DNA from 3 places in the Shewanella sp. Sh95 genome. Region 1 is predicted to be linked to each of the others. Evidence: riboswitches for the same ligand, from Rfam matches in the RefSeq annotation. Region 1 holds a riboswitch; each other region holds the start of a gene.
What was found. Region 1 has a riboswitch for lysine ahead of lysC (lysine-sensitive aspartokinase 3). Riboswitches for the same ligand answer to the same signal wherever they lie in the genome.
Positions count from the first base shown of each region.

Region 2: it holds a riboswitch for lysine, as region 1 does, so the genes downstream of both, AEA42_RS00290 (Na+/H+ antiporter NhaC family protein) here and lysC (lysine-sensitive aspartokinase 3) in region 1, are expected to answer to the same signal.
Region 3: it holds a riboswitch for lysine, as region 1 does, so the genes downstream of both, AEA42_RS19915 (Na+/H+ antiporter NhaC family protein) here and lysC (lysine-sensitive aspartokinase 3) in region 1, are expected to answer to the same signal.

Region 1 is NZ_LGYY01000167.1:38,977-49,837, reverse strand. It holds gene lysC (lysine-sensitive aspartokinase 3) at 1-1,276, opposite strand, end outside; lysine riboswitch at 1,420-1,594, opposite strand; gene AEA42_RS12145 (DUF3293 domain-containing protein) at 1,838-2,272, opposite strand; gene arcA (two-component system response regulator ArcA) at 2,855-3,571, shown strand; gene AEA42_RS12135 (S9 family peptidase) at 3,876-6,167, opposite strand; gene AEA42_RS12130 (class 1 fructose-bisphosphatase) at 6,464-7,456, shown strand; gene AEA42_RS12125 (hypothetical protein) at 7,933-8,853, opposite strand; gene AEA42_RS12120 (hypothetical protein) at 8,843-9,415, opposite strand; gene AEA42_RS12115 (hypothetical protein) at 9,510-10,073, opposite strand; gene AEA42_RS12110 (hypothetical protein) at 10,828-10,861, opposite strand, start outside.
Region 2 is NZ_LGYY01000003.1:1,389-12,249, reverse strand. It holds gene AEA42_RS00310 (amidohydrolase family protein) at 1-2,619, opposite strand, end outside; gene AEA42_RS00305 (H-NS family nucleoid-associated regulatory protein) at 2,827-3,219, opposite strand; gene AEA42_RS00300 (electron transfer flavoprotein subunit beta/FixA family protein) at 3,529-4,278, shown strand; gene AEA42_RS00295 (FAD-binding protein) at 4,279-5,205, shown strand; lysine riboswitch at 5,301-5,497, shown strand; gene AEA42_RS00290 (Na+/H+ antiporter NhaC family protein) at 5,577-7,145, shown strand; gene AEA42_RS00285 (M3 family metallopeptidase) at 7,238-9,388, opposite strand; gene AEA42_RS00280 (cytochrome c3 family protein) at 9,560-10,861, opposite strand, start outside.
Region 3 is NZ_LGYY01000272.1:7,600-18,460, forward strand. It holds gene AEA42_RS19900 (hypothetical protein) at 1-1,713, opposite strand, end outside; gene AEA42_RS19905 (hypothetical protein) at 1,726-3,999, opposite strand; gene AEA42_RS19910 (dienelactone hydrolase family protein) at 4,282-5,244, shown strand; lysine riboswitch at 5,385-5,556, shown strand; gene AEA42_RS19915 (Na+/H+ antiporter NhaC family protein) at 5,640-7,220, shown strand; gene AEA42_RS19920 (thrombospondin type 3 repeat-containing protein) at 8,092-10,861, shown strand, end outside.

The DNA.
Region 1 (10,861 bases):
TATGCGGGCTGGCACCTTGGCAGATCATCCGCACATTATGGGGTTCGAGCACTTCAAACACGCGGCGACAAATACCCGCAGTCGTAGCGATGCGATTACCGATAATCGCCACCAATGCTAAACCATCCTCCACGCGCACGCGGCAATGTTGCGATAATTCTTGCAGTAACGCTTCACTTAATAAACCTTGTCCGCTTGAATCGGAGCCGGTTTTATCTAGAGTGAGCGATACGTTAACTTCGGAGGTGGTGATCAAATCCACACTGATCTTGTGTCTTGCCAATGTGGCAAAGGTTTCCGCCAAGAAGCCCTGCGCATGCAGCATTTGTAGGCTGTGCAGATTGAGTAGCGTCTGGTCGCGGCGCAGCGCCACCGCGCGGAACACGGGTGCATCTTCAACCTGATGGCGGATCCAAGTGCCACCCTTTTCAGGCTCCTTGCTTGAACCGACAAACACTTGAATTTGTTGGCGCACGGCCGGAAGAATCGTCGCAGGATGTAATACTTTAGCGCCAAAGGTTGCCATTTCAGCGGCTTCGTTAAAACTGATTTCGGCAATCGGATGGGCGTTTGGCGCGAGGCGCGGATCGGTCGTATAAATCCCGGCCACATCGGTCCAAATCTCAACCGCTGAGGCTTTTAAGGCTTCGGCTAACAGTGCCGCAGAATAGTCGCTACCGCCACGGCCGAGAGTTGTGGTTTGCCCCGCTTCATCGGAGCCAATAAAGCCTTGAGTCACAATCACTTGCTCAGATAGCAATGGCTGTAAGTGTTCACGGGATAACACTGCAATTTGCTCAACCTGTGGCTCGGCGCGGCCAAAATGGCTGTCGGTGCGCAACACACGGCGCACATCGAAGGCACTTGAGTTGGCGCCTTTTTCGCGCAATACCGCCGCAAATAATGCCGACGAACACTGCTCGCCAAGGGACAATAACTCATCCATGGTGGCCTTACTGCGCTGGGACGCCAGCGCTTCGCTTAATACCGCCATACGGCTTAACAGCTTATCTAACGCGGCAGCAACATCATTAGGGCGACCGAGTTTATCTAAGATAGCGTATTGAATCTGCGCAATTTGCTTTAATCGTTGTAAGCGACCATCGTCGTTAATTGACTCTTGGGTCAGTTCAACCAACAGGTTAGTCACGCCACTAGAGGCGCTAACCACCACTAAACGGCAATCGGGATTACCCAGTACAATCTCGGCGCAGCGATTCATTGCACCGTAATCGGCGACTGAAGTACCACCAAACTTTGCGACAACAAGGGACATTAGCGCACCTCCGCAGAAGCAGAATACACGGCACAAACAAGGATAAGATATTGATTAACTAACATGATTACGCTCCGAACTAACTTCGTTCGAAGAGCCTGGTGCTCAATGATACGCACCCCAATAGAAGGGAAACAGCAATCGTCACCAGAAGCTCTCCACCAATTACAGGTGACAATCGTTAGGATTCAGCCTAAGCGACCGACATAAACATGCAGCAACCATATCTATGCCTCGGCGTTAATCTCCCTCATCAATCATCGCTGGAGTTTGTGCTCCTCTGACTGACTACCTAGTTAACGCTCCTCTTCTGTTCCTTTCCGCCGGAAAGGGACGAAAAAAGTAGCAATAAACCCCTAATGAAGTCAATGCTAATTTCACACACTATATACAAATTCAATAAACGCATTTAAAAACAATGGGAATTTAAAACGTTTGCGACTCATGCCAAACGAGAATAGGGAAAAATCAATCAGATCTAGCAAAGAAGAAAAACAAACTAGCCTTGCCGTGAGATCAGCAAAGCTTAGCCAGAGGAGCGATTAAAAGCGTCAATCGCGGTTAGGTGACCAAGTCCGGTAGCTCATAAACCAAACGCACATAGTCGTTAAATCGACCTAAACACACCTCTGTTTGCCCGGCTAATGTACAAGGCACTAAACTCACCTCGCCCTGTTCCACCATGTAGATAGCGTATTGATTAAACTTTTTCCCCAACTGCAAGGCCATGCTGCGATCAATAAACACGGCCCAGCTCTTCTCCATATGGGATAAATCTGGCGATGCCCCAATCAGTGCACGATAGGGACTGCCTAATAATTCAATTTCACGTAGAAGTTGGCGGTCGAGTAATCGGTTTTGGCTGGGAGTGAGGAGGGTTGAAGCGGGATTATGGGCGGTAATTACAGCAAAGGAAAAATCACAGGATAATGCTTGAGTAAGCAAAAACAACGGCGTTTGATAATGCTGCCACAAATCTTGAGTCATGTTGTCCATTGGTAGTCTAGTCGAAAAATGAACCCGCGCTAGTTTAACAGAGAGCCTAAAAAATCCAAAGAGGCGTGAACTGGCTCACAAGAATTAAAAATACATTAGTTATACTAATCAATGACTAAAGTAAATATCATGGTAAATCAGCGTCTCAGCCTGAAATTTGTTAACATTTCATTTGTTAACAAATGCCTAAAACGAGTACAATGTCGTCATTGGCCAGTTAAGCAGATAACATTAAGTTTGCTTAATCTTGACAAGGGTTTGTTAGATTCCTCTGCGAAATCACCTTATGCTGGCCAGACATCTTTTAAAATGTGTTCTACATTTGATTTATCATTTAAACATTTTAAAAAAAACAATAGTTAAGGAACTATTTTTAACTATTGCTTATCGAAGTTGATACTGGTTACGTTTTATCGTATTACACTTTAAACGTTCACTTATATACATCCTGACGTGTAGCCGTGAAGATCTTCCCTTTGAAGCACAGAGCAGTAAGTGGAAGTATCAACATTTTATGAATATAAGAATCCGATGTAAGTGATTCTTATGGTTAGAATATTGGTTAAAATTTAGGTACTTAATATGCAAAATCCGCACATTCTGATCGTTGAAGATGAAGCCGTTACCCGTAACACGCTAAGAAGTATTTTCGAGGCAGAAGGGTATGTGGTAACTGAGGCCAATGATGGCGCAGAAATGCATAAGGCTATGCAGGAAAACAAAATTAACCTCGTGGTTATGGACATTAACCTACCAGGTAAAAACGGTCTGTTGTTGGCACGTGAATTACGTGAAATCAACAACATCGGTCTGATTTTCTTAACAGGCCGTGACAACGAAGTCGACAAAATCCTTGGACTTGAAATTGGCGCGGACGATTATATTACCAAGCCGTTCAACCCTCGTGAATTGACGATTCGTGCTCGCAACCTTCTGACTCGTGTTAATAGCGCAGGCAATGAAGTCGAAGAAAAGAGCTCTGTAGAATACTATCGTTTTAACGATTGGAGCCTAGAGATCAACAGCCGTTCTCTAGTAAGCCCACAGGGTGAATCTTACAAACTGCCACGTAGCGAATTCCGCGCTATGCTGCACTTTGTTGAAAACCCAGGCAAAATCTTAACTCGTGCCGATCTACTGATGAAGATGACTGGCCGTGAGTTAAAGCCACACGACCGTACTGTTGACGTGACAATCCGTCGTATTCGTAAGCACTTCGAAAGCTTGCCAGATACGCCAGAAATCATCGCTACCATTCACGGTGAAGGCTACCGTTTCTGCGGTAACTTAGAAGACTAATCTTCAACTTACCGTTTGAACGCCATAAAAAACCAGATCCTAGGATCTGGTTTTTTTATCTCTGCAAAAAAGGTTTTAGCTAAAGCAAACTGGAAATCCAAATTACAACTCAGTGAACTGGAATATTGAGCGCCAGATAAGTATTGAGTGTGTTGTGATTAAACTAAGCAGCGTACTGTTAAATAAATAGGCTTAACTCAGAATCATACAAAATAAAAAAGAGTGAGGACGTTACCCCACTCTTTTAAAAAACGCCACTCTGACATAAATACCAGTCTGATATAAATGCCAACCTAATGCTGAGTTATTTGCCGCTTTTAAGCTGTCTATCGAGGAAATCCGCCAGCGAGCGGTATAAGTGATTACGCACTTTCTCACCGCGCATCGAATGCTTAGACCCAGGATAATCAATCATCTGGAACAGTTTACCTTCGTCCTGCAACGCCTTATACACGCGAGTACTGTTTTCAAACAACACGTTATCGTCGGCCATGCCGTGGTACATCAACAGCCCCGACTGGTAGTTTTTCACATAGGGGAACACGCTACTGGCTTCGTAACCCTGCTCATTATTCGCGGGATGAGCAAGATAACGCTCGGTGTAGTGAGTGTCGTACAAGCGCCAATCGGTGACGGGCGCGCCCGAAATCGCCGCCTTAAAGTAATCCGGCGCCTTAAATAAACTCATCAAGGCCATATAACCGCCGTAGCTGTGGCCATAAATCGCCACGTTGTTGCTATCGACAAAGGGCAAGCTGCGCAGATAATCGACACCAACCTTTTGATCGTTCACTTCCGCTTCGCCCAAGTGACGATAAATAACTTGCTCAAACTGAGTGCCTCTATGGGCACTGCCACGGTTATCCAGTTGAAATACCACATAACCTTGCTGCACTAAGTATTGGGTAAAGTAATCCTGCTCACTCCAGCTATTCGTTACCAATTGCGCATGTGGGCCGCCATAAACACGCACCACCACGGGGTACTTTTTGTTCGCATCGAAGGGCACGGGTTTAAAGAGACGCGTTTGCAAGATTTGCCCATCTTCTGCCTTAAGTTCTTTAAACTCAGGCAGTTGCCAAAGGCCTGCATAGTCATACAGAGGATGACCCACTTTGACTTGGTTTTGCTCCACCCACGCCAAATGTTGGCCCTTATCGCCGTGTAAACTGATCTGCGGCGGCTGAGATAAGCTATTGAAATAATCCAGATACACGCTTTGATTATCGGCAAATACCGGATCGTGCATCCCCGCCTCGCGGCTCACACGCTCAACCTTGCCACCCGCTAACGGCACACGGTAAAGGTGTTTTTCGATTGGGGTATCTTTACGGCCGGTGAAATACACCCAACCTGCGGTTTCATCAATATATTCCAGCTCATCGACAGCCCAATTGCCCTCGGTCAGTTGCGTCTTCAGCTTACCTTTTAGGTCAAACAAATACAGATGATTAAAGCCGTCACGCTCCGAGGCCCAGATAAACGCCGATTGCTGCTTTAAGAAGTGCAGGTCGTTGTTTAGATTCACCCAAGCATCGCTGCGCTCTTTGACTAAGGTTTTCGGCTTGTTCAGCGCATCGAGCGCCACCAGTTGCAGGTCTAATTTTTGTTGATCGCGACTCTGCCACTGGAAGGATAAATGCTTGCTATCGGGCAACCAATCGACGCGAGGCAGATAAATATCCTTATTTTTATCATCGCTTAAGGTGACCCAATTGATGGCTTTATTATTAAGGGTCACAACGCCCAGTTGGATCTCGACATTGTTTTTACCCGCAGCCGGATAACGCTGCTCGGTAAGCTTAATGCCATCGGCGTAGATTTCGTTGCGGGTGACTAACTCAACGCCAGACTCATCGATACGGGTAAAGGCGATGGCTGACTCATCGGGCGCCCACCAGTAACCCGTCATGCGGTCCATTTCTTCTTGGGCGACAAATTCCGCCATGGCATTTTTAATCGCGCCGCCACCGTCTGTAGTCATGGCCTCAAGCTTTTTAGTCGCTAAATTGAGCACATACAAATTTTGATCCCGCACGAAGGACACAAAATTCCCCTTGGGCGATAGGCGCGCATCGGTGGCAAAGCCCTCGCCTATCGGCAGTTGGCTGACGCTGTTATCTGCTAAGGAGAAGTAATACAGATTACCCGAGGCGGGGATCAACAGTGCCTTGCTATCGTCCGCCCAGAAATATTCCATAATGCCGTCGCCATAAATACGTTGGCGCTCGCGGCGGGCCTTTTCTTCATCGGACAGTTCATTGCTCGCCAACTTATCGGCATTCAGCAACAGGCTAGATTCGCCCGTCTTCACATCCATTTGCCAGAGATCGTAAAAGTTTTGGTTATCTTTACGTCCAGCCAGATAAGTCACCCTTTGGCCATCGGGGGATAACTTTAATCCACGGGGACTCGTACCCGCCAAGGCAGGAGACGCATTCATGCGCTCGATAGTCAGCGGCGTTGTGCCGCCCTCAAGTGCATAGGCGGGGGTAAATATCGCGCTAGAAACCATGGCCAGTTGACTCGCTATCAGTAGGGATGAGGCGCCCAATGTCACCGAGCGCAGGGAAGAAGCTAACCCATTTTTAGTCATTATTATTCCTTGGAAGCATATTCGCCTTTAGGTGGCGATGAAAAACTGCCTCCATTGTGCCAAGGCACAGCCTAAATAAAAAGCGCAGGCAATATACAGATACAAATTAGCAGGCAAACTTCTTAAGTTAGCTTAATTTTCAAGATAACCCACTCAGTCTTGCACAAAGGGATAACCCTCTTGGCTTAAATTGATTAAAACCCGCAGCAACATCGCTGAAATTGTCGACTAACTGAGTTATTATTCGCGGCAAATAATGAAATTGACCTCAATGTTGAACCCCTAAAGGACCTAACATGCAGACTCTTGCCCAGCACTTAACCTCAAAGGCAGTGAACGAATCCCTCGCGCAACTGATTTTGACCTTAGCCGACACCTCCAAAGCCATCAGCCATGCCGTGCGTCACGGTGCCTTAGCCGGTGTGTTAGGCGCGACCGAACAGGAAAACGTGCAAGGTGAAACCCAGAAAAAACTGGATATCATCACCAACGATATGCTCAAAGATGCATTAAAAGCCGACGGTACAGTGCGCGGCTTAGCCTCAGAGGAAGAAGATCATGTGGTTGAAGTCAGCGCCAATGGTCAATATCTGGTGTGTTTCGACCCTTTAGATGGTTCATCGAATATCGATATCAACTCACTGGTCGGCACCATTTTCTCAGTCCTGCCCGCCCCTGCTGGCGAGCTGACTGAAACAAGCTTTTTGCAATCGGGCCGCCATCAGTTAGCCGCAGGTTATGTGCTCTACGGCCCATCAACCATGCTCGCCCTCACCACAGGCCAAGGCGTGCAACTCTTTACCCTGCACCCAGAAACCAACGAATTTTTACTGACCAACGCGGCCATGAGCATCAGCCCAGACACCCAAGAATTCGCCATTAACATGTCGAACCAGCGTTTTTGGGAAGCGCCAATGCAGACCTACATCGCCGATTTACTGCTAGGCAAAATTGGCCCGCGCGAAAAATCCTTCAACATGCGCTGGATTGCCGCCATGGTGGGTGACGTGCACCGCGTGTTATCTCGCGGCGGTATCTTTACTTACCCAACCGACAATAAAGATCCGAAAAAGCCATACAAGCTGCGTTTAATGTACGAAGCCAACCCAATGGCCTTGTTAGTCGAGCAAGCTGGCGGTAAAGCCTCTACCGGTTATGAAACCATTTTGGATATTCAACCAACGCAAATTCACCAACGCGTAGCGGTTATCCTTGGTAGCGCCAATGAAGTGGATGCTTGCCTAAGCTACCATGGTATCGATTACAGTGAAGAACCCAGTCTGGACTAAGCCGAATCGCTTAGATTTTGATTTTTCAGATGAAAGCCACTAACCACAGTGGCTTTTTTATTGTCGCGGAATGCGACATTCATTTTAAAATGCGGCCTAACGGCCGAGAAAGTCGTGGGTCTTCAACCCACACCCGACCAAGAGGGGATCAACAGCAATTCCCTCTTGGATCTCCCTTGCCGCCCCTAGCGAAGTTACATGCATTGGTTAGTGGCTTCGTGCTTATTCGAAAATCGCTAACGCTTCCGATGGGGCGTCCCTTCCCCCCGAAAGCTACGCAGACGTCCTGTCTGCGTCACGCGATTTTCTTCAACGCCCTTCAGCAACTTCGCAGGGGAAGGTGAATTCCTGTAACTTCTGTGTTGGCTGTAAATCCCCAAAGATTTGTGCATGTCCCAACTTTTCGCCAACTTTTCCGAAGGTTTGTTCAACACTTGGGATAAGTGTCGCGGCTACGCGCGGCCTATCCTTATTTGTTATAAATTTTTATCTAAAAATTCCATTAACTTATACACAGTTCGTTCTGGACGATGTAACGGTTTTATTGATTTTGTCAACAAGTTAACTCTTACTTCCTTGCCGATTAACTCGGATCTGAACTGTTCAGCAGCTAGCCTAGTTGTCGAACCATAGATAATGTTTCCTTCTCTTGTTACAGCCTCAAACTTACAGTGCTCCGGAAGCAAACCTAAAACTTTCAGAACAACAAGATCTTCATCTTCATCAATTTCTGTTGCTTCTGTTCGTAGTCTTGCTCGATGAATCCAGTGGGAATCAAGAGAATATTCTTGCTCATCACCAACTAAACGCATCGTTGAATGAGCTTTATCGAGAGTAATAAAAAAATCTTTTAGCGACTGCAATACTCGCTTATCGAGCGATTCAATTAGTTTTTCAAAAGTTTCATCATCTGGCTGGGCTGATGCATTAATTAACTCCAACACATAATCAACAGTATGCTTAAGAGCGGTTTCTGTAATTTCTATTTGATCTGAAACTTCATCAAGAATGAACCCAAATGATCCTTTAGCTACTTGTGTAATCATAAGATTTGAATTGGCCTTCAACGGGATTTTTCCCCGCTCACCAAGGCTACCATTTTCTTTACTTGCAAAGGCTTTATTTATTAATTCTTGGAAGTTTTCTAAAGCATTACCAGCAAAGCTAGCAAGTATTCCTTGAGATCCTAATACTGGTTCTCCACCAAAAAATAGGGCGACACTGGCATTAGTTTCATTGGCATTTTTTATCAAGGAAATTTCTTTATCAAGTTTTTCTAATTTTTCACGATATTGTAACTCCCCGACGATATCTCCATACTCAATGGCCTCAGAGATCAATTGCTGTACTGCGTATTTATCAGACGTCAAGCTATTCAGTTTCAATTTACGAGGCATCGTAACCTCCGTTTATCAACTTATGAAGAATCTCTGTTTCATTATAGGTAAGATCCACTTCAAGCATTCCTTTCCACAAACTCGTTTCTCTTTGATGAGAAAACAAACCAAACCAGTATTTCGTTTGGGAAACAATAGCCTTAGAGGGCAGATCTAAGTCTACAAAGTAAGCATCACATTTATATGATGCTTTTGCCATTTCAGGAGAAAACAAGCCTATATTGACTTGCACAAAGCTTTTCCAATCCTCAAGACTAAAAGCTACAGGTCGATGAGCGAATGTAACTAAATCAATATCATTTGGTGCTCTTCCTCTGGTTTTTTCAACATTTTCAACAAAGCTACCATCAAGCCATTGGAAACCATTTTTTATACCTAAGCATTTCAACTCATATCGGTACTTAAGGAACCCTATAAGAATTTCTTTTCTTTCCTTACTTGTTGCAAAGTGCTCGACAAAAGCCTCTAAAGTAACTTTGTAAGGAGCTTGATTTGCAGGCTTGGTTGGACAAGCACCAATGAAAGGTGGAAGCACTCCTGACTCTTCAAATTTTGGAATCAAATTCCATCTCCTTTAAAATTTATAACGCCCACATAAAAGACGCGCCGCTAGGTGCGTCCAGCGGAACGAAGTGTAGCGATTGTTGATGTGTTTGTTAGGCATTGCCAGCCACCGCGAAATACAAACCAGCGACACCTATAAAAACACCGATTACGCCAGCGATAGTGCCCCAATATGTAAACTTTACTTGCCTTGCGTGCTTTTTTTGATTTGATAAATAGAGTTCACTTAGTGAAGCTGCAAGTTGCGAAACTTGTTCTTTGACCCCAGGCTTCGAATTTAACCCACTCAATTGAATACTAATATTCTCTGGTAATTCTGAATAAGGTTCTTGACTTTGATGCTTATCTATCAATTCCCGGATAGTGCCGACATTTTTATAAAGCTCTTCATCCTCTCCCGATATCGCTTCAGAATGCATAATACGCAGGCTGAAAAGAATGGATTTTCTATCCTGTGACCAGCGTTCAGCTATATGCTGCATATCTTCATATGTCAGATGATTTTTAATAATTCCAAGTCGGACTTGCTTTCTGAACTGCTTTCTCCAATTGCTCTCAGCCGTATCTTTTAATATCGGCAGAATCCCAATGACGATACCAATGACAGCTCCTATTATTGGCGCAGATATAACTGAAAATAATTCCGTGATCATCACTCCCCTTGCTCCCTAACAGGGTATTACCCGCACATCTAGTAAAATCCAAACCGTGTAGAGTTAGATATTGGTATGATACAAATAAATAATTCAATAATGCCAATAAGTTAGCATCCACCCGGTGTGCTATCAACATTTTTCATCCAAAAAAATCGAGACCCTATTTACCGAAAAACATTTTGGCGCGGTAAGTAGTATTAGACAACGTGAATAGGTAAAGATAGGACAGGCACAAATCTTTAGGACTAACAGCTAACACCAAGGCAACAGAAGTTCACCTCCCCTGCGAAGTTGCTGAAGAGCGTTGAAGAAAAGGGAAAGATGGGGCAGGCGCAACTCTTTCGAGACTAACAGCAAACGCCGAGTTCACAGAAGTTCACCCTCCCCTCGGAGTTGCCGCAGGGCGAATAGACAAATTGCGTGAGTCTCGCCATGGATGGCGAGCTAGCTTTCGCAGGTGCAGGGATGCATCCTTCGGAAGCGATAGCAAATTTGTCGATGAGCACAAGGAGCTTTCAACTCCGTTGGGGGCGGCAAGGGAGATCCAAGAGGGAATAGCTGTTGATCCCCTCTTGGTCGACTCTTTATTAAAAAATCAGGGGGGTGAAGCCCCACGACTTTGATTCACCTCGGCCGTTAGGCCGCAATCACTAAACTTCTACATAAGGTATGGGTTAAAGCCCCACGACTTTAATCTACCTCGGCCGAAGGCCGTATTGCTCTTCTACACGTCAGTGGAAACTGAAACGCCCAACTAACTTGCAACACAAAGATTTTGCTGAATCTTC
Region 2 (10,861 bases), on a different contig from region 1:
TTTTTGCATTAGGCACGCGTTTTGCGGGATCGCATCATAAACCTCGAACTTATAAGCCCACCAATCGGCAAAGGTCGAGGCGCCCGCACCATGGGCAGCCAGTTCACTGGCAACCTTGTAACCTTCAAGCACATGGGTAAAGGTTTGCACTTTAAAGTGGTAGGCTTCGGCTAAGCGCAGGAACATTAAAATTTCCGACTGTACATAAGAGTGAATATGCACATCGCGCTGTTGCTTAAGCACTTCGGCCACCGCCTGCAGGCGATAACTTGGGCGCGGTGCGAGGGTTTTCTTCTTCTCACTGCTGCGTAAATCATCATAATCCTTCAGTGCATTCTCATAGGCGAGTGCTGCATCGAAGGTTTCTTCAAATAAGGCTTTTACCCCCATGCGCGTCTGCGGGAAGCGCTGCACAAACTTTTCGCCCCAGTTACTCTGTTTAACGTTTTCGCCAAGGGCGAATTTGATACTGGCAGGGGCATTGGCAAACTTTAGCTGTTCTGCGCTTTCTCCCCACTTCATTTTTATTAACTGGGATTGGCCACCAATAGGATTAGCGCTGCCATGGAGTAATTGTGCGCTGGTCACACCGCCCGCGAGTGCGCGATAGATGGAGACATCTTCAGGATTAATCACATCGCCAATCCGCACTTCAGAGGTGACTGCGTCGGTGCCTTCGTTGGTGCCGCCGTTGATGGCAATATGGGAATGCTCATCGACAATACCCGCTGTTAAGTGCTTGCCCGTTGCATCGAGGACTTGATATCCAGAAGGCGTGTTGAGTTGCTGGCCGATTTTTTCAATCTTGCCATTGGCCATTAGCAGATCCGCATGTTCCAAGATACCTTGTTTATCTGAGGTCCACAGGGTGGCATTTTTAATATGGAGTTTCTCGGCTTTGGGCGCCTCACTTAAACCATAGGCGACGTTAGGGTAGGTCAGTTGACTGACTAAGGTTTGCGATGCATCGGCTTTAGGCGTGCTTACTTGCTCCGTCTTTGGCAGAGGCGTAAGGGCAATACCAGCAACATTAATGCTACGACTTTGGGCGTCTACCATCCGGCCTTGAATGCCGTCTTTGGCAAACCAGAGGGTAAAACGGCTGATCCCATGAATGCCTGCATCAGTTAAATTGGCGTTAAAGCTGACGCGGCCGTCGTCTTCAAGCTTGAGGTTGGAGAGTGGAATACTCTTCTCGCCAGTGCTCAGATTTCCTTGCAAAGTGGTTTTGCCTGCTTTGTCTGCTTCTTCAAGGTTCAAATCTAAAGTTAAATTATTCAACGTCAGCTGATAGTCACCCAACATCTTGGCTTGTGAAAGTGAGCGGATGGCTTGTTCTTGTCCCTGTAGCCAGACACTGTAAATTTGTCCGTCTTTAAAAATATTGCCCTTAGTAATGACAAAGTCCGCCATATAGCCCGGAGCAAGTTTTCCGGTCAAGTCAGCGGTTCCTGCCATTTCAGCAGCTTGAGTGGTGAGGGCCGCGAGGGCTTTATCTTCGCTGAGTCCTTGCGCAATCGCTTGACGAAGGCGTGGCCAAAACGCCTCGGTCTTAATGCCAAATTGGGTAAACGCAAAGGGGATACCTGCATTTGCTACTGCGGCAGGGTTTGTGGGCGCGCGCTCCCATTGCCTGAGTTCTGCAAGGGAGACTTCGCGATCGGCATCATCGGTACCCACATCGGGTGCTTGTGGGTAATTAAGAGGAAGAATTAAAGGATAATTCAGAGCCTTTAATTCGTTGATCCGAGCATACTCTTGGCCACTTGCGAGTAAGTTGGCGGGCTGCTTATGTTCTTTGAGTAGGTTAGCTGCACGCAATAAATCGTTCAGATTTTTTGTTTCAAATACGATTGGTTTCTCGGCTAAGTTATCTAAACGTTCGAAGGCAATATTAAATTCAATTTGAGGTGTAGCTGAACTATTAACCGATTTGTGCTTATTTTGGTTATACCAGTTAGCATCAGCAAAGGTTTGCCTGATAAGCGCGATGCTACCCATGAGGGAATTGGGATAGTCTTGTTCTGACGTACCTTTATCGAAGGCCATAAAAGGTTGGCTGTGCGCCCTATAAATTACCTCGTTGGCAGTTTTGTCCGCGAGTGAAAGACTGACACCCGTGCCTCGGAAAATACCATCGAGTTTACTACTTTGTACACTGGTAAAGCCGTTATTGATCCAATCTCGTGCGCGTTCTTTATTGGGGTAAATGTAATTAAACCATTCTTTTTCAGCGTGAATTGCACCATTTTCAGCATTCCCGCCAATACGCTTAATATCATATACCGGACGAGTGAGCTGCAATTTGGGATATTCAAACTCGATAGCATAATCGGTAAAAGGATCGATAAAACCGGGATAAATAGTATAACCACTGAGATCGACTTTTAGTGCTGCCGCGGGGATATCACCTTGGTCAATAATGGCTTTGATCCGATTGTTTTCAACTAATAATGTGGCATTTGAGAGTCGTTTCCCCGGTGCAAGAATTAATTCTGCATTGGTCAATGCAGTTAACTTATTGACGGGGGGGATGGGATTGGCCTCGGCAAAAATGGGTTGAGATACAAAACTACTTATTATGCCGCAGCTTATTATTATCTTATTGTTTATCTGCATTTTTTATTCACTTAGACGGAGGGTGAATAAAGAGTAACCTAAAGTAGATGTAAATACTAAAGATGAATTGTAACGCAATTTAAGCATTTACTTGAATGACAATGGGCGGGGTGGGATAGGCATAAAAAAGCTCGCAGGGCGCGAGCTTTTTTATGTTACTCAATGATAATAGCGAATGGCTATTGTCATTACCATTACGGTATTGGATTAGATTAAGAAATCATCCATAGAACGGCCTTTATTGACTTCGTTCTTAAATACTGTTGGCATACGGCCTTGACCTGTCCACTGGATCACTTCGCCATCAACTTCAATTTGGTATTTCGCTGGACGAGGAGCGCGTTTCTTGCTCGAGGCTTTAACTGCAACACCACCTAAATCGTCGATTGATAAACCAACGGCTTCCATTTGTTGACGGATTTCTTCAATTTTTGCATTACGAGCAGCAATAGCTTGCTGTTCTTCTGCTTCCATTGACTCACGCTCAACTAAAATTTTATCTAGTTTAGCCGCTAAATCACGCAGTTCTTCAACGCTAAGATCTTTTACAGCAGCTTTAAAACGACGACCGTGAGTTAATATCTCTAAAAATTCGCTCATATCTATTTTCGTCCCACTCTATTTTTATTACAGGATAATGGTGAACAACAGCTAAATGATAGAAACTAATATTGCTCGAATCAAATAAAATTATGCAATAAACAAAAATTAAATATTATTTAATTTTTGAACTTTTTATATATGGCAAATAAGTGTTCAAAAATGTGGCCAATACGACAGTCTTAAAAATGCAAACAAGCGTTTGACTTTGGTTGACGTTAACGTTAACAGGACGTAAAGTGGCTCTATCCTGCATTGGTGATCACCAATGTTTTGTCCATGTACATGAAAGTGTAGGAAGGAAGCCCTATGAAAGTATTGGTGCCTGTTAAGCGCGTAGTTGATGCCAATGTGAAGGTCAGGGTAAAAGCTGACAACACCAGCGTTGATACCGCAAACCTCAAAATGGCGTTGAACCCTTTTTGTGAAATTGCAGTAGAAGAAGCGGTTCGTTTAAAAGAAGCGGGCAGTGCTACTGAAGTAGTGGTCGTCAGCATCGGCAATAAAGCCGTTCAAGAACAATTGCGTACCGCATTAGCATTAGGTGCTGATCGCGCGATTCACATTGATACTGAAGAAGAGTTAGCACCAGTATCAATTGCCAAATTACTTAAAGCAGTACAAGAAAAAGAACAAGCGCAATTAGTGCTGTTTGGTAAGCAATCCATTGATGGTGATAATAACCAAACGGGCCAAATGTTTGCTGCATTAACGGATATGCCGCAAGCGACCTTTGCTTCAGCAATTAAAGTTGAAGGTAATTCACTTCAAGTTGCTCGTGAGATAGATGGTGGTATGCAAACCTTAAATCTACCGTTGCCAGCTGTGGTGACTGCGGATTTACGTTTGAATGAGCCACGTTATGCCTCATTACCTAATATCATGAAAGCCAAACGTAAGCCGTTAGATGTGCTGACGGTAGCTGATTTAGGTGTGACGCTCAAAGCGCATCAAACGGTGATCAAGGTAACGCCGCCTGCTGAACGTAAGGCCGGTATTATGGTTGCGTCGGTAGCAGAGCTGGTTGAAAAGTTAAAGAATGAAGCGAAGGTGATCTAAATGGCCATTTTAGTATTAGCAGAACACGATAATGCGGCGCTGAAACTGGATACCGCTAAAGTTGTCACCGCAGCTCGTGCGATCGGCGGCGATGTACATGTATTGGTGGTGGGCCATCAATGTGGTGCAGTGGTGCAAGCCGCTCAAGCTCTACAAGGTGTCGCGCAAGTATTAGTTGCCGATAACAGCGCTTATGAAGCGCATTTAGCCGAAAACGTGGCTAAATTGCTGGTGGACTTAGCACCAAACTACAGCCATATTCTCGCAGCGGCATCGAGTGCGGGTAAAGACACGTTACCGCGTGTGGCAGCACTTTTAGATGTGGCGCAAATTTCGGAAGTGATTGGCGTGGTGAGTAGCGATACCTTTGTTCGTCCGATTTATGCGGGTAACGCCTTAGCGACAGTTCAAAGCCATGACGCTATCAAAGTGATGACAGTGCGTGCCAGTGCTTTCGATGCGGTGACACAGGGTAATAACGCTGCTGTGACTACCTTGGATAAAGTGTTTGAAGCCAAAGCTCAGTTTGTGTCTCAAGCGCTGACAGTTTCAGCACGTCCAGAGTTAGGTAATGCTGGCATTATCGTATCTGGTGGCCGTGGCATGGGCAGCGGTGAAAACTTCGGGATGTTAGAGCAACTGGCTGATAAGCTTGGTGCCGCAGTAGGAGCTTCGCGTGCGGCGGTTGACGCAGGCTTTGTTCCGAATGACTTGCAAGTCGGTCAAACTGGTAAAATTGTCGCACCTAACCTCTATATTGCAGTCGGTATTTCAGGCGCGATCCAACATTTAGCGGGAATGAAAGACGCTAAGGTGATTGTGGCTATCAACAAAGACCCTGAAGCGCCTATCTTCCAAGTTGCCGATTATGGCCTCGAAGCTGACCTGTTCGAAGCCGTTCCGCAGTTGATTGCAAGCTTAAGTTGATTTTATTTGTGAGCTAAGTCAGAGTAAGCGGCTTCGCGGTGGTAACTGCTTAGCCGCTTATGTTTTTATGAGCCTCACGCCCATGTATGGGCGTTCTTAGAAGTAGAGGCGCACCAAATATCAGTAGTGATCAGTAGGGTGATTCCGTTGATCGTTCACGAAAGGATTTGGTGCCGAAGTAGTTTGATTTATCACGATCAACTGCTGGGGTTGTGTCTAATAGGTACAACACTGCCATAGTATTTCCAGATACGGATATTAGGAATAGTTACTATGGAGCGCTATTGATAGGACAGGTGATCTTGGGTATCTATTGCCTTTTCCCACCAGTTCAGTCGCCCTCCATTCGTATTTTGACGAAGAAATAATCAATGACTGTAGTTAGTTATGCCGATTCGGCGCTTTCTTTGCTCCCGCCTGTGGTTGCAATTGTATTGGCGATTTTTACTCGCCGAGTGCTTCTTTCCCTCGGTTTAGGAATTGTGATTGGAGTATTATTGCTCAATCAATTTTCTCCTGTGGCCAGCGGTGAGTTTTTATTTAACAGTGTAAAAGGACTTTTTTGGTCGGAAGATGGCGTAAATTCTTGGAATTTATACATTCTCGGTTTCTTGATTGTATTGGGGATGATCACCGCTCTAATTACTGTGAGTGGTAGTGCTCGGGCATTTGCTGATTGGGCAAGGTTACATATTCGTAATAAGCGCGATGCGAAATTACTGACCATGTTTTTAGGCTGTGTTGTTTTTATTGACGATTATTTCAATAGTTTAGTCGTTGGGTCTGTCGCAAGGCCTGTTACCGACCGTTACCATATTTCCCGCGCTAAGTTAGCTTATTTATTAGATTCTACCGCAGCACCAGTTTGTGTCATTTCACCGGTATCAAGTTGGGGCGCTTATATTATTGCGTTAATTGGCGGAATATTAACAGCACATGGTTTTGCGGATTCAGGGCATTTAAGTGTCTTTATTCAAATGATCCCTATGAATTTCTACGCAATTTTCTCTTTATTATTACTGCTTTGTGTGGCGTTTATGGGCTTAGATGTTGGCCCTATGCGTGAACATGAATTAAATGCCATGCGCGGTAATTTATACGATGAGACTAAAGGTTTACCGCCAGGTGCTAATGCTGATTTACCCGAAGCTGAAACAGGTAAAATCCTCGGGTTATTCCTACCTATCACAGTACTGGTATTTGCGACCCTGTATTTTATGATCGATAGCGGTGCCCAAGTATTAGCTAAAGAAGGCATTGAATTTAATATTATTTCTGCTTTCGAGAAAACCGATGTGAGTTCATCACTGTTCTTTGGTGCCCTGATTGGTTTAGCGGTTGCGCTGGTACTTAACTTAGTGCAAGGCGTTGAAAAATCAATGGTATTAAAAGGTGTAGTGCAGGGCGCTCGCTCTATGTTGCCTGCGATTTACATCTTGTTATTTGCTTGGACCATTGCAGGTGTGATCGGCCAGCTTGAAACCGGTAAGTTTATGGCTAGCCTAGCCACTGGGAATATTCCCTTTGCTTTCTTACCTGCATTAATGTTTGTGTTAGCGGGCCTGACTGCATTCTCTACAGGAACCAGTTGGGGTACGTTCGGGATTATGCTGCCGATAGCTGCGGATATGGCGATGGGCAGTCACACAGCCATGATGTTACCTATGCTGGCTTCGGTATTAGCGGGGGCGGTATTTGGTGATCATTGTTCACCGATTTCTGATACCACTATTTTGTCGTCGACGGGGGCCAGTTGCCATCATATCGACCACGTAGTGACGCAGCTTCCCTACGCAGTAATCGTTGCGCTGATCAGCATGATCGGCTACGTAGTGCTTGGCTTTACTGAATCGGTCAATGCGGGATTAGTGACTTGTAGCATATTGTTTGTATTGACGATTTTTGGTTTGCACATTAAATCCAAAAGTACGGCTTTATAAGTCCGTGATTTAACTTCGCTCTTATATTGAGAATGTAAAACAAATCAGCCAGCAACTATGCTGGCTGATTTTTATCTACTCAGTATCTAAAATTACTGAGTCTGATTGAGCCCACGGCGGTTGAGTAAACCTTCAGTGGTAGGCTCTTGGCCGCGGAAGTTCTTGTAAGCTTCCATTGGCGCAATACTGTTGCCCACTTCGCGAATGGTCTTACGGTATTTCATGCCGATCTCACGGTTTAGGCCGCCTTGGGTTTGCACATAGGCAAAGGCGTCAGCCGCTAAAATTTCACTCCACATATACGCGTAGTAACTTGCTGAGTAACCACCTGGGAAGGCGTGGGCAAAGTAAGTTGACTTATAACGTGGTGGTACGGCGGTGATATTTAAGCCGTGCTTTTTCAGCGCATTAGCCTCAAAGGTCGCTACATCTTGCAATGGTGCATCAGGGCTTAATGAGTGCCATTCCATATCCACTAGCGCCGCAGCCATATACTCTAACGTATCGAAGCCTTGGTTAAAGCTGCCGGATTTTAACAGTTTTTGCAGTAACTCATCAGGGATAGGCTTGCCTGTTTCGTAGTGCTTGGCGTAGTTGGCTAACACTTTAGGGTGGGCCGCCCAATCTTCTTCGAAAGTCGATGGAAATTCCACAAAGTCACGGGATACCGAAGTCCCAGAAAGACTTGGGTAAGTCACTTTGGAGAACATACCGTGGGTACCGTGGCCCATTTCGTGGAACATCGTGGTGACTTCGTTATAGCTGACGAAGGTAGGTTGGCCATCAGGCGCCTTTTTAATGTTCATCACGTTAACTACGACAGGCTTAGTACCTTCGAGGAAGGATTGCCCTACAAACGAGCTCATCCATGCGCCACCGCGTTTACCTTCACGGGCAAAGTAATCAGCATAGAAAATCGCCATGCTTGAGCCATCGGCATCAAACATTTCATAGGCTTTCACATCTGGGTGGTATACAGGCAAATCTGGACGTGGTTTTAACGTCACGCCATACAACTCTTTAAGCGTATAGAACACGCCGTCTTCGAGGACGCGGTTAAATTCGAAGTAGGGACGAATGCTATTGGCATCAAGAGCGTATTTTTCTTGGCGGACTTTCTCTGCGTAAAACTCCCAGTCCCATGGTGCGAGTTCAAACTTGCCACCGGTCTTGTTGATCATCGCTTGGATATCGGCCGCTTCTTTCTCTGTGTTGGCGACTACGGCTGGCACCATAGAGCCAAACATGCTGTAAACCGCTTCTGGCGTTTTTGCCATTTGCGGTGTAAGGCGATAGCTAGCCCAGTTCTCATAACCTAAGAGAGCCGCGCGCTCGGCACGTAATTGGGCTAAGCGAGACACTAAAGATGCGGTTTCGTTTTCACCCGTTAAGCCACGGTTTGCCGAGGCTTCCCAAATGCGCTGGCGCAGTTCACGGTTCTCTAAAGAGGCGAGTATTGGCTGGCGAGTAGTGTTGGTGATATTGATTAAGTACTTACCTTCATGGCCTGCTGCCTTGGCATCATTTGCTGCCGAGGTGATTTCGCTGTCACTTAGGCCTGCGAGTTGTTCTTTGTTATCGACAACAATAGCGATTTCTTTGGTTAAGCGTAGTAAACGTTGAGAGAACTCGTTGGTCAGCGTTGATTGTTCTTCGTTCAGGGCGCGGATTTTTACTTTCTGCTCATCGGTCAGCTTAGCGCCAGCCATGATAAAGCGCTGGTGATACACCTCAACCAAACGTACCGCTTCAGGCGTTAAACCTAAGTTATTGCGGTCGTTATAGATGGCTTCAATACGAGCGAATAGCGCAGGATTAAGGTTGATGTTATCCGAGTGAGCAGCCATTTTTGGGGCCATTTCACCTTGGATTTTACGCAGGGCTGGATTGCTGTTCGAACCTGCGAGGTTGTAAAACACGCTCGATGCACGGTTGAGCAGGGCGCCGCTTTTTTCCATGGCGACAATTGTGTTATCAAAGGTTGGCGCAGCAGGATTGTTAGCAATTGCTAAAATTTCTTGATACTGCTCTTTAATACCTTGTTCTAAAGCGGGCTGAAAATGCTCGTCTTTAATAACGCTGAAATCAGGTGCTTGATATTGCAGTGTACTGGCTTGGAATAAGGGGTTTTGGGTTTGTACTGCGGTGACATTTGCAGCTTTTGTATCTTGAGTGCTACAGCCAGCTAGTGCTCCGGTCATCAGTGTGGCGCCAATGGCGATGGCAATAAAACTTTTACGCATAGTTGAGTGATTTCCTTAGAATTGTAGTTTTTGTGACTCTAGCGTTACTAACTTAAATAGGACTGAAAACCTATGGGATGAAGTTGTAAGTAAAAGTAAACAAAAAAAGCGCCCCAAGGTTACGGGGCGCTTTGAACTATTTTCTTGCAGGGAAAATAGTGGGACGATTAACTATTTACGGGTGAAGTTGTGGTATTTGTCGATACCTGATCTGCTACCTGTGTTATGGCAAACAGCACATGCTTCTCCTGTTGGTTGTTTGAACCAATCACCTACGGCAGGAACGCTGATCTCGCCACCATTGCTAGCCATGTGAGCTTTGACTGCATCGCCTGTGTGGCAAGCATAGCAGTTAGCGGTAACAGGGCTGGTCATTTTGTTACCAGGTTCAAGGATGTATTGGTTTGGTATTTTGTTTAAATCAATCGCGGTTTCGTGACAGGCAACACAGCTTGTGACTGGGTTGATTGCACCTGCACCGTTAGCGGTTTTCGCTTGAGTGCCATCGGCCTTCATCTCACCGACATTCGCACCGTTGCCCCAGTGCCAGCTGTGCACCATAGGACCAAAACCAGCACCGAGTGTGGCTGATGTCCGTGCCATACCATTATCATGGCAAGCTACGCAAGCCTTACCGCCTTCGTCAAATGCGCCATTTTTGTGGAATGCGGTGGCATCATTGTGACAAGTAGTACAGCTGTTATCACTGACTACGGTGCGACGTTCAAAGGCGGATACTTTGGTTGCAGTCGCAGGATCGACTACATCAGAGTATGCGGTGAACGAGACCCCCATTGAGCCGTCATAGCCATTGGCTCTGAGGCTGCCATTGCTTTGATAGCGTTGGTTACCGTCGTACTCCATCCAACCTGCGGTGCTGAAGGTCACACGTGCAGAGTAGACATAGTTGGCGTTTACAGGGCTGATATCGGTCAGCAGATGACAGATATTTTTAGTACCATCAGCATTGTAGCCATAGTAATAGTTAGTACGGTTACCTGGGCGACCGACTAAGCTATTTTTTTCGTAGGAATGCAGATAAGCACCTGCGTAAACAATCGGTTTCTTAGCATCAAATACCAGCGGATTTGAGTAGTTGAAGTTATCTTTAATGCTAAAGATATTACCGTCAGTATCTTTTACTGTCAGAGTGGTACACCAGCCTGGTGCGGTAACGGCAGAAGCTGCACCAGTTGGCGCATAATGATCTGTTTTTGTTGAAATATCATCAACTTTAACAGGGGTAGATAATTCAAGTTTATACTTAGCACGTAATGCTTGGCGCTCAGTAATACCTGTTTTACCTTCATGCATCGGACGGACATCGGCACCATTACTTGGCACAATCGCGCCTGGTACACCACCAGTATTGTGACAGTCAATACAGCCTGGGCCTGAAACATTAATATTGGTTGGAGCTTCAACGTGGCAAGAACTACAGTTCATCACGCTGAAATCTTTAGTAAATTTCTG
Region 3 (10,861 bases), on a different contig from region 1:
GTCAGGAGTCACCACCGGCGGCGGTGTTTCCTGATTCAAAAACTGCCCATGATTGTAGCGATTAATCACCTCTATCCAGCCATGCTCCTCAAACTCGTATTGCTTACCATCAAGCCTGCCCAGCTCGTCATAATTGGCGATTTGAAGCACATAATCTTCAGATGAGCGCAGTTCCCAATGGCCGACTTGTTTACCTTGATCGAAGCGACCATACCAATAACGTCTTTCAGGGTTGGGTATTGGGCGGAAACCGTACTCACCATCGGTAAATATCCAATCGCCATCCTGTTGACCATTGCGGTATACGCCTTTTTCATACAGTTGACCATTGTTGGCATAACGTTGCACTAAGCCGTCGGGGTTGCCATGGTTAAAGTTTATTAATTCAAGCAGTTGCCCTGAACTTGTTTCATTACGAAACTCGCCATGGAGTTCACCATTGTCATCATAGCTAAAGGTGAGGCTGGCATCTTCTTGCTGCTTCTTCCATTTGCCCGAGGGCTTGTCATTGGTATATTGACCCTGTTCAGCTACCCAACGCTTACCCGTTTCATGGTCGAATTTCACCATTTCATAGGGGCCTTCACGCTTGCCTGCGTTAAAATGCTCGCGGGTGATAACGTCTGTACCACTACGGCTCTTGACGGATTCGACATACAAGCCAGTTAATTTTTTATCGAGTTCCTCGCGACGATTCACTAATTCGCCTTGCTCGTAGTCTTCGCTAAGTGACCAGTTTTTGAGTAGATCGTTTTCTGTGCTCTCAATCAGTTGGCCTTTACTAAAGCGCTGCTGTTTACGATAAACCCAACGATTACCTTGGTATTTGCTGTCGGTGGTTTTTTTAATTTGCCCTTGTTCATCGTATTCAATGGCTTGGAGGGCATCACCTTTATCGTTAGTCAGTTCCTTTAATTGGATCTGACCATTCTCATAGTAAGTTAGTTGCTCACCAACCTTATAATCAGCTTGATATTGGTAATGGCGTTTGACGTTGCCATTGTCAAAATACTCAAAATAGTCACCGTGTCTTTTGTCTTTAACATACTCTTGGGTCGAGATGACTTGCCCATTTAGGCCCCAAGTAGTCTCAGTACCTTGCAATAGACCATCAACGCGATGTTCTTCACGGTTAAGTTTGCCAAGATTAAAATATTGACTCACGCAGGTTGGGTCATTGCAGATCTTGGCGGTGACTTCACCTTCGGGGCCAAAATGTTCGCTGATGCCGACTTCTTGGCCATCTTTAAAGGTGGTTTTGTAGCGGATATTGCCGCCATTCCAATAACCCGTTTCGAGACCTTGTTTCACACCATTTTCATAGTGCGATTCAACATACAGTTGGCCGGTGGCAATGTATTTTTTAAGCAAGCCATGAAGTTGGCCTTGCTCGTTACGAAAGCCTTGCTCGTACGGCTTGCCATCCTCAAAGTAACATTGATATGCACCGCGAAATTGTTCGCTGGTGAGTTTTTTACCTATGTTGTTATCGGCGAGGGCACTGGCGCAAAAAAGCATATCTTTGTTTTTGTAATAAACCTCAGCCTTATAATGGCCGTCGATCACTTCGGTCAATTGTTTTAGATAGTACTGAGCCTGTTTTTCATCTTTGACAACCTTCCAATGGGCATCGAGTAACACCTTTTGTGCACTGGCATGGGAGCTGATAAGTACGAGTGCTCCTAGGAGCAGTTTTACGGTAAGTAGACGCATAACAGCTCCTTTTTATGGCAAAGGTTTAAAGGTGAATTCATAGGGGATATCGCTGGGTTCTTTGGCGATCGTCATATAACTCACCTTGGCGGCGGGGCCTGCAACACTTAAATAGCGCCCATCGACTAGCACTTCGTTAATCGGCTGCTGAGTATTTTCGGGGAGTCGAATGGTTAACAGATTGCCTTGGGCATCTTCGACCTTAAAGTAATTGTTAAGATAGCTACTCGGCTCATTGCCATATCCCGTTTGCATCAGCCAAGAGTGTAAATCGATTAACCAAGGGCGGTCTGTCGCGGCCAATTCTAAAGGCTGCCAATGGATATCACCTTGGCAACGGATCTTACCCTTGATCTGTTTATCGTAGAAAAACTGCCGCACATGATCCGGAGTCATCAACATATAGGCACTGCCGCTTAGGGCATTGGGAATAAACTGCCAAGTGACGGGATTTTTACCCTCATTAAAACCCTGTTCTATTTCAGGTTTACAGGCGGTCGCCAAAGCCGCTGACATGGGAATATACAGATTATGACCATTGTCAGACACAGGTTTTATCCCTTGGATCGTATTGACCTCATTTTGAGCGCTATCTAGCGTCGGATTGGTGAAGCTACCTAGGCTGGCGTTACCAAACTCGGTGGGAGGATTCGCCAGATTTTTGTTGTACTCGGTAAATTGTACAAAGCGAATCGTCTTGGTTTGAGTCAACTCCGGCTGGGGTTGTTTCTCGATTAACACCACGGTTTTTGGGGTCTCATCGAGCTTGAGTAAGAGTGCGTTGCTGGTGAGGTGATGGCTCTCATCGGCTCCAATTAATTGTTCTAGCAGCTCCTTTTCCGTCGCCGTTAACCAGGAGGGATAATTACCTTCGCGACGGGCATCTGCGATCATGCCTTTAAACTGTTGGAAAGGCAGATTAATACTCTGATCCTCACTCTGTTTTGATATGACTTTAAACAGTTTCGCCTCGGCATCGAGCACTTGGATTGTTAGGCTGGCATCGCCAAAGGTGTAAGGTGTTGCCAGCAATTCATCCCACGACTTTTCGACGATCTTATTCGTCTGTGGGATAAGCGTTAGCTTGGCATTAATATGGTCTATCTGCTTGAGTTTATTCGCAGTGTTATCCCACCCCGTCGCAATAATATCGGTTGCAGATTCAATCGAGGGATTATAATTCCTCGCCCAACCTTTACCGTGCTGCCAGAAGTGAATATCAATCGGTTTACCGTTAGCATCAAAAGCGCTTAAGTCCTCATAACGTACATCGGCTTCCACATATTGCGGGCTCATATTGTGGACAAAGCGTAATTGCAGATCTTCAGGGGTATCAGTACCCCAAGGGCCAACATTATCTAAAATACCTTGTTGGTCTGGTAATAAGGATTTTATAAATGCCTCATTATTGGGGCGATACTCCTGCGGTACCTCGCTAATGCGGTATAGCTCCTTTTGCCGATCATCCCTATCGCGCTCAGCATCAAAGCTATCATCGGCATGCCAAAGCGTGCTCATGATATACGGCCTATCCTTAGGCGCCATCAGGGTACGGTGGGTGAAAGTACTGCCTTGGCGCTCTTCCCGTTGAAAAAACGCCATGCTCTCTAACCAACCGGTTTTACGGTTAACTTCGAACTTGCCATAGGCCTTATACTTGCCTTTTTCACCTTGTAACACGGCGATTAATTTATCTTCACTGACCTGCTCAACCGTCCAAGTTAAGCGCCCATCCATCGGGGCGCTTGTGCTGTAACCGACGCGAGGCTCAAGCGCCACAGGCAAGGTTGGGGCTTGTTTAAACAAGTTATTAAGATTTTGCCAGCGCTCAAATAACTCCTTGATATCTTTTTGATCCATCTTGGCAATGGGGGTTAATTGGCGGACTTCACCATTGTTAAATTCCACATTAAAGCCATCTTTAACCAACTGAGCGATTTCATTGGATTTGGCTTTTGGGTCGATATTACTCACTGGGATCGGCATGCCATAATCGCTAATTTGCAGCAGGTTAGGTTGGATAAAAAAGCGGGCATTATGGGTTAGTGGTGTGGTTAAGCTGGCCGTCTTACCTTCTGTATCTTGTAACTGGTAATCCAGCAGCAATCGTGCCTGCAACACTTTACGAGTTTCGAAACTATCGTTGAGGTGTGAAGTAGAAATAATCTGATACTCGCGCGAAGCGGGAATACTTGCTGACTTATCAGAAACCTGATTATCGCAAGCCGTTAACCCAAGCGTGAGCGTGACAGTGGTACAAAGTACCCTGCATATCCCTATAGCCATTTGAACTCCATTGGTAACTTATGTTATTGAAATGTAATGATATTAATATGTTGTTTGGCGACATTATACACAAAAATGCCCCTAGGGAATAAAAAGCTCACGCCAATTTGGGCGCATGATCAACCATAAATTGGCTATTGATGAGTGGAGAATTATTAAAGGTGCGGCATAAAGCTAATTGCCCTGACAAGCTCTCATCCTTTACTCTTGGTAAGGCCGCTAGATAACTCACAAGCTAGGGAATATAAACCAGTGGTTAGCTTGTTAAATGGAGAAAGAACGATGAGCCCAGATCATAAGCCAGAACTAACCACACCACCTTTCCCTGTCATTCCTCAGGAAGCCTTTGACTGGTATGACGAATATGCCCACGGCATTATCGACCGCCGTGAGTTTATGGCTCGCCTCGCAGGTTTAGTGGCACTGGGTTTTACCATGACCACGCTGACGGGCGCACTAATGCCTAATTACGCCTTAGCCGAGCAAGTCTCCTTTAACGATCCCAGCATTCAAGCCAGTTATGTGAAATTTCCATCCCCCGATGGTTATGGTGAAGGTCGCGGTTATTTAGTCTTGCCAAACGCGTTGCTGATCCCAGGCCAAAAGGCGGGCGATCCTAAGACCTTAGATCTCAGTAAAAAAGCCCCTGTGGTATTGGTGGTGCACGAGAACCGAGGCTTAAATCCCTATATCGAAGATGTTGCCCGCCGCTTAGCGGCCAAGGGCTATATCGCCTTTGCCCCCGATGCGCTTTACAGCCTTGGTGGATATCCTGGTAATGATGATGCGGGTCGCGCCATGCAAGCGAGCCTTGATAGAGCCAAAATCGAGCAGGATTTTATCGCCGCCGCGCGTTTTTTAAGGGCGCACCCGCAGAGTAATGGCAAACTCGGTGCTGTCGGATTTTGCTTTGGTGGTTATATCGTCAATATGCTCGCCGCCACCATTCCCGATGAGCTTGCGGCAGGCGTGCCTTATTATGGCACACCCGCAGCAACTGAGCTGCGCAGCCGTGTGAAAGGCCCGTTGATGTTGCAATTTGCCGCATTAGATCAACGGATTAACGATACATGGGCCGAGTATGAAGCCCTGCTAAAGGCTAATAAAGCCGATTACGTCGCTTATCTTTACCCGAATGTGAATCACGGTTTCCATAATGACTCCACCGCCCGTTATGATGAGCCAACGGCTGAGCTCGCATGGACAAGAACCTTAGATTTTTTTGGTAAACATTTACTCGTATAAGTCCATTTAGCGCTATTGCAACGCTTGAAAGGTGGATGTTTCTTGTGTTACCAACTTGTAGGTGATTCATTGTTTTATACGCGAGTGGGATCAAAATACTTGCTATCAGTTCCCATCTCGCTAGAATGCCCGCTCGAATACCTTTAAGTAGAGGCGCGCTGCCTATGACTACTTGTGCGGAGGGTGATGCCGCAGATGTACAAGGAAAGGAGTCAGCGCCGAAGTAGCCAGGTCATCAAACCGAGCTGCTGGTTTTGCATCAAATAGGTGCAAGACTGCCATAGTCATCCACTATGGAGCGCTACCTGAAGGGGCTGAGGAGTAATACCTCCCTATAGGTTTTGTTTCTTTATCCTCTCGGTAGATCTCCACCCGTTTTTTGGTGAAAAGAGATCATGGACATTAGTCATTTTGCTGACTCAGGTTGGTCAGTACTTCCCCCTTTGTTAGCCGTCGCCTTGGCGATCATCACTCGTCGCGTACTGTTATCCCTTGGCGTAGGGATTGTGGCCGGCAGTTTGTTACTCAATCAGTTTTCTCCCCTTGATTCATTGCACTATATGTTCAATACCGTGCTGAAGATTTTTTGGGTCGATGGCGCACTTAATCGCGACAATATCAATATGTTGCTGTTTATGTTACTGCTTGGTGGACTCATTAGTCTGATGACGGTTTCTGGCGCCACCCGCGCCTTTGCCGAGTGGGCAGCTAAGCGCGCTAAGACCCGTCGCGGCGCAAAAGGCTTAACTGGTGTGATGGTGTTTGCGTTTTTTATTGACGACTTTTTTCATAGTTTGTCGGTTGGCGCTATTTGCCGTCCGGTGACCGATCGCTTTCAAATCTCCCGCGCCAAACTGGCTTATCTTTTAGATTCTACCGCTGCGCCCGTGTGCGTATTGATGCCCATTTCTTCTTGGGGCGCTTATATTATCGCGCTTATCGGTGGCATTATGGCCGCCCACGGCATTAGCGAGCAAAGTCCAATCTCAGCCTTTGTTGAGATGATCCCGATGAATCTCTATGCCGTGTTTACCCTGTTGATGGTGTTGGTGGTGATTATCTTTCAAATGGATATCGGCCCGATGCGTAAACATGAAGCATGGGCGCTGGAGGGGAAGCTTTGGGATCCGTCTAAGCCTCGTCCAATCGGCTTAGATATGGAAAGCCCTGAAGAAAGTAACGGTGGCATGATCGATATGGTATTGCCGATCCTAACCCTCACAGGCGCGACCGTGTATTTTATGATTTCCTCTGGTGCGGCAGTGTTGGATGAAAAAGGGCTGCCATTTAGCGTACTTGGCTCCTTTGAAAACACCAATGTGGGCTCCTCGCTAGTGTATGGCGCGCTGTGCAGCTTGGCGGTGTCAATTGTGCTTGCGCTGCGGTTAAAATTGGGCGCTAAAAACTGGCTTAAAGCCGCCCCGCAAGGAGTGATGGCCATGCTACCTGCGATCAATATCTTGCTATTTGCATGGGCGATTGGTGCGGTTGTTCGCGATGTTGAGACTGGCAAATATCTGGCCTCCCTCGCCAACGGTAACTTGCCAATGGAAGTGTTGCCTGCGGTGGTGTTTGTGTTGTCCTGCGCCATGGCATTTGCCACCGGAACCAGTTGGGGCACCTTTGGTATTATGTTGCCACTGGCTGGCGACATGGCCGCAGCCAGCGATATCGCATTAATGCTGCCTATGCTTGCCGCAGTGCTTGCGGGCTCAGTGTTTGGCGATCATAGCTCGCCGATTTCCAGCACCAGTATTTTGTCGGCCACGGGGGCAGGTTGCCACCATATTGACCATGTGATGACCCAGCTACCCTATGCGTTAGCCATCGCCTTTGGCGCCACCTTAGGCTATTTGGCCATGGGGATTATGCATTCAACCTTAGCTGGATTTGCCGTAAGCGCCCTGTGGTTTGTGCTCTTCACTGCTTATCATCTGCGTAAAACGAAAAATCAGCCTTTGTTAGCTACGGCATAAGGCACTTTTACACGCTATCAACCAGGGGCCCACGGGCCCCTTGGTTTTTGGTGGGCTTGAGTAAATCTGCATCCATTCAAATAAACTTAAGTCATCACTTAACTATCTAATTTGTAATGTGAAAGTGGTAGACAGATGTTCAGCACAACGTTATCTTAGGTTTTTAACAAGGATGAAACTTAATCGTGACCTCGATTCAGTTCACTTGCATCAGGAAGATGTATCTTTATTTCGCAAGAACACCTCCTGAACAATATGCGATAAGTCTCTAGGTGCTAGGTGCTAGGTGCTAGGTGCTAGGTGCTAGGTTCTAGATTCTAGATTCTAGATTCTAGATTCTAGATTCTAGATTCTAGATTCTATAAAAGCATTACAGCAGTGCAATCCCTTGGCTAATGGGTGTTGGCCAAGTGCGGTAGCCATGGAAAGATTTTTGTCGGTTCACAAAGTAGTGAACTGGTTATTTAGCGGCCTTTCGGCCGAGGTGAATCAAGGTCGTGGGTCTTCAACCCACACCCGACCAAGAGGGGATCAACAGCAATTCCCTCTTGGATCTCCCTTGCCGCCCCTAACGGAGTTGAAAGCCCCTTGGGCATTAAGCGTTCTTATGCTATCGCGTCAGACGCTCGTCCCTGATTCGACTGACGCTATCTCGGCATCCATGCCTCGCTCACGCAACGAACGCAAATGCCCTGCGGCAACTCCGAGGGGGTGGTGTATTCCTTCGGCTCAGGTGTTATAGGTCGATTGTTAAGGCATAAAAGTGCCTGTCCAATTTTTTTAACCTCAGTGTCAGTTATAAACAATGAAAGTTATACCTATCCGAATATTTTAAATAATTTAATAAAATCAAATAAATGGATGTTATGATATGAAATATGCACTTGTACCCCTTTTGTGTTTATGTCTTTCAGCATGTGGTGGCGGTGGTGGAGATTCTTCAGCAGAAACACCTACCCCACCTCCTGTCACCAAAGATCCCTTGTCTAAATTTATCAATATTAAAGACCAATATGCAGGTATTGAGTCTGCAGCTCCATTGAATACAGAAACATTAGGCCAAGTGTACAAGTACATCTTTACACTCATTCCTGAATTACTACCGGACTATAACGATCAAAGTGGCGAACTGGGTTCGACTTGCTCTGGTGGTGGAACGATTAAAATTTCGAATGGAAGCTCAGATAAAGAAAAAAATATTGCTTTCACTAATTGCGTTGAAGATGGTATGACAACTAACGGTAAAGCTACTGTGAGAGCAAACCGATTTTCCACCGATGGAATACTTATTGATAGTACCGTGATTTTTGAGGATGTTGATGTAAAAGGTACTTTAGGTCACAGTTTACTTGCTGGTACTGCACAATATGTAGAGCAGGACTTAACTTGTGCAAAAACTGAAGCAACATATAATTTAATTTTTTCAGATGTTAATAATAAAAAACAAATCTTATTTTCAAATTTTAAATATATTAGAACTGGTAATGAGATGGTTTTATGTGGAAATGATGGTTTTAGGATACAAGGTCGCGTATTCGATTCATCTTTAGGGTTCTGGGATGTCCAAACGAATGAATTATTTAAACTTAACACTATGGTACATGCCTATGAAGAAAGTGGTGAGTTTGTTGTTAGGGGAAGTAACAGTAGCCAAGCTACATTTTCAGTTGAATTCTATAAGGAGTTAAGAGGAAACGTAAACTCTAATTATACCTATTATAAAATTATGCTACATAGTGGCATGGTAAATAAAGAATATGCTTTTTTAAAGGAATACTATAAACCCTCCATATTGACCTCATTTGAGGATACAGATAACGATGGAATAACTGATGGTTGGGAGTTAGCTTTTGGTTTAAATCCAACATCGGCTTTGGATGCAACTCAAGATTTAGATGGTGATGGTTTTACTAATTTGCAAGAGTTCTTATCTTTTGGTCATCCTAACGATAAAAAAATACTTCCTAAAATTGCTGATCTCGGAGTTACTTTATCCCATGAAACCCAAGGCTATTCTAAAAAAATTATCGTAAAAGCTGAAGTCGAAAGTGATGTAAAATCAACTGACAGCGGAACAGTGTTGACGACCTACTCAACATCTCTTCCGATTTATTTTGATAGCGATAGTTATGCTCATTCAAATTTTTGTACTTTATCAGATAATCTACTCGAACTGACCTGTAAATGGGATAATATATCTCCAGGATATAAAGCTGTTCAAGAGATCTATTTAAATGCTGACTCAGCTAATGGATCAGAGATTAAGAGTGTTATCACTGCAAAAATACAGCATCTTGGACATGATGAGGATTTGTCGAATAACCAAGCAACGATTGATGTAGCAAGACATGCTGCTGATGTATCTTATCGATTGTGGATTGATAACCGTCAAGAGTACATGATGGAGTTAGTTGATACTTCACAAAAGTTAGCATTTATAATTCATCAACAAGAATCTAAATTTGGTGGCTTTGACACTGTAACTGGCAACAAAATTAGACTAGACATACCTGAACATATCACATTATTAAGTGCCGAATGTGTTAATAGTCATGAAAAGTATAATTGTTTGGTTGGAAACGAAATTGTTTTTAAAGACTATCAACAGGCTTATAGTTTTACACTTGATATTAGGGGAGATAGTCAAGGGGAAGGAAAGTTAGTATTCAATTCACTCAGTTCTATAACTGGTGATAAAGTGTTATCTTCAATACCATTTCCAATAGTGGTTGGTCAATCTACAGAAGCATTACAAAAACAGATTGATATGGCGGCCGATGGTGAAAAAGTTAATGTCTCGGCAGGAATTTATATTGGTGATTTAGATTTATCTAAAAAGCAAACCCTATTAGAAGCTGAATCTAAAGGTGCTAAGCTTTATAGCGGTGAAACTTCATTTTGGCAACCAAGTTTAATTATTGATAAAAACAGTAGTTTAAATGGTTTTACCTTGGCTAATCACTATATAAAGGTAGGGAGTAGTGGAGGTACTATTACACGTAATTTATTCGATGGTACACCAAGCAACCTCAGTTCAGTATACGTTTTAAATAGTGGTGAAATGCTTTTTGAACAAAATATATTGATAGGTAAGGCTCTCGATAATGGTTACGTATCTAGTAATTTGGATGATGATTACCATTGCCCTAGGATTGAAAGCGGTAATTATGCTGTTGCACAAAACACTAAGACTAGACTAGTCAATAATATATATTTTGGTAATCTTTTTGATGCGCCTGATTTATATTTTGGATGTCAGCTTATCAATGCAAGTATGTCCTCTGAGTTAGAAGTTTATAATAATACATTTTTGGGTTTAGAATCTGTGGTGAAGCTTATTTATCATGGGGTTAATGAGCCATATTATAAAATATCAATCGATAACAATATCGTTTCAAAATCCAGATCGTTAATTGATAATGCTTCTTATGCTAGTACTTTGTATAGTTTTACTCCAGAATCTAGCATTAGCTTGAATAACAATTTAGTCAATGAAGTTAATAGCTTGTATATAGATATGCAGGATCAACAAGTTGAGGTGAATACTCTTTTTGCTGATCCTTTGCTTGATAGTAATGGATATCCTTTTAGTAACTCACCAGCAATCGATGCAGGTGCGCCCTTGAAAGTAGATGTCGATC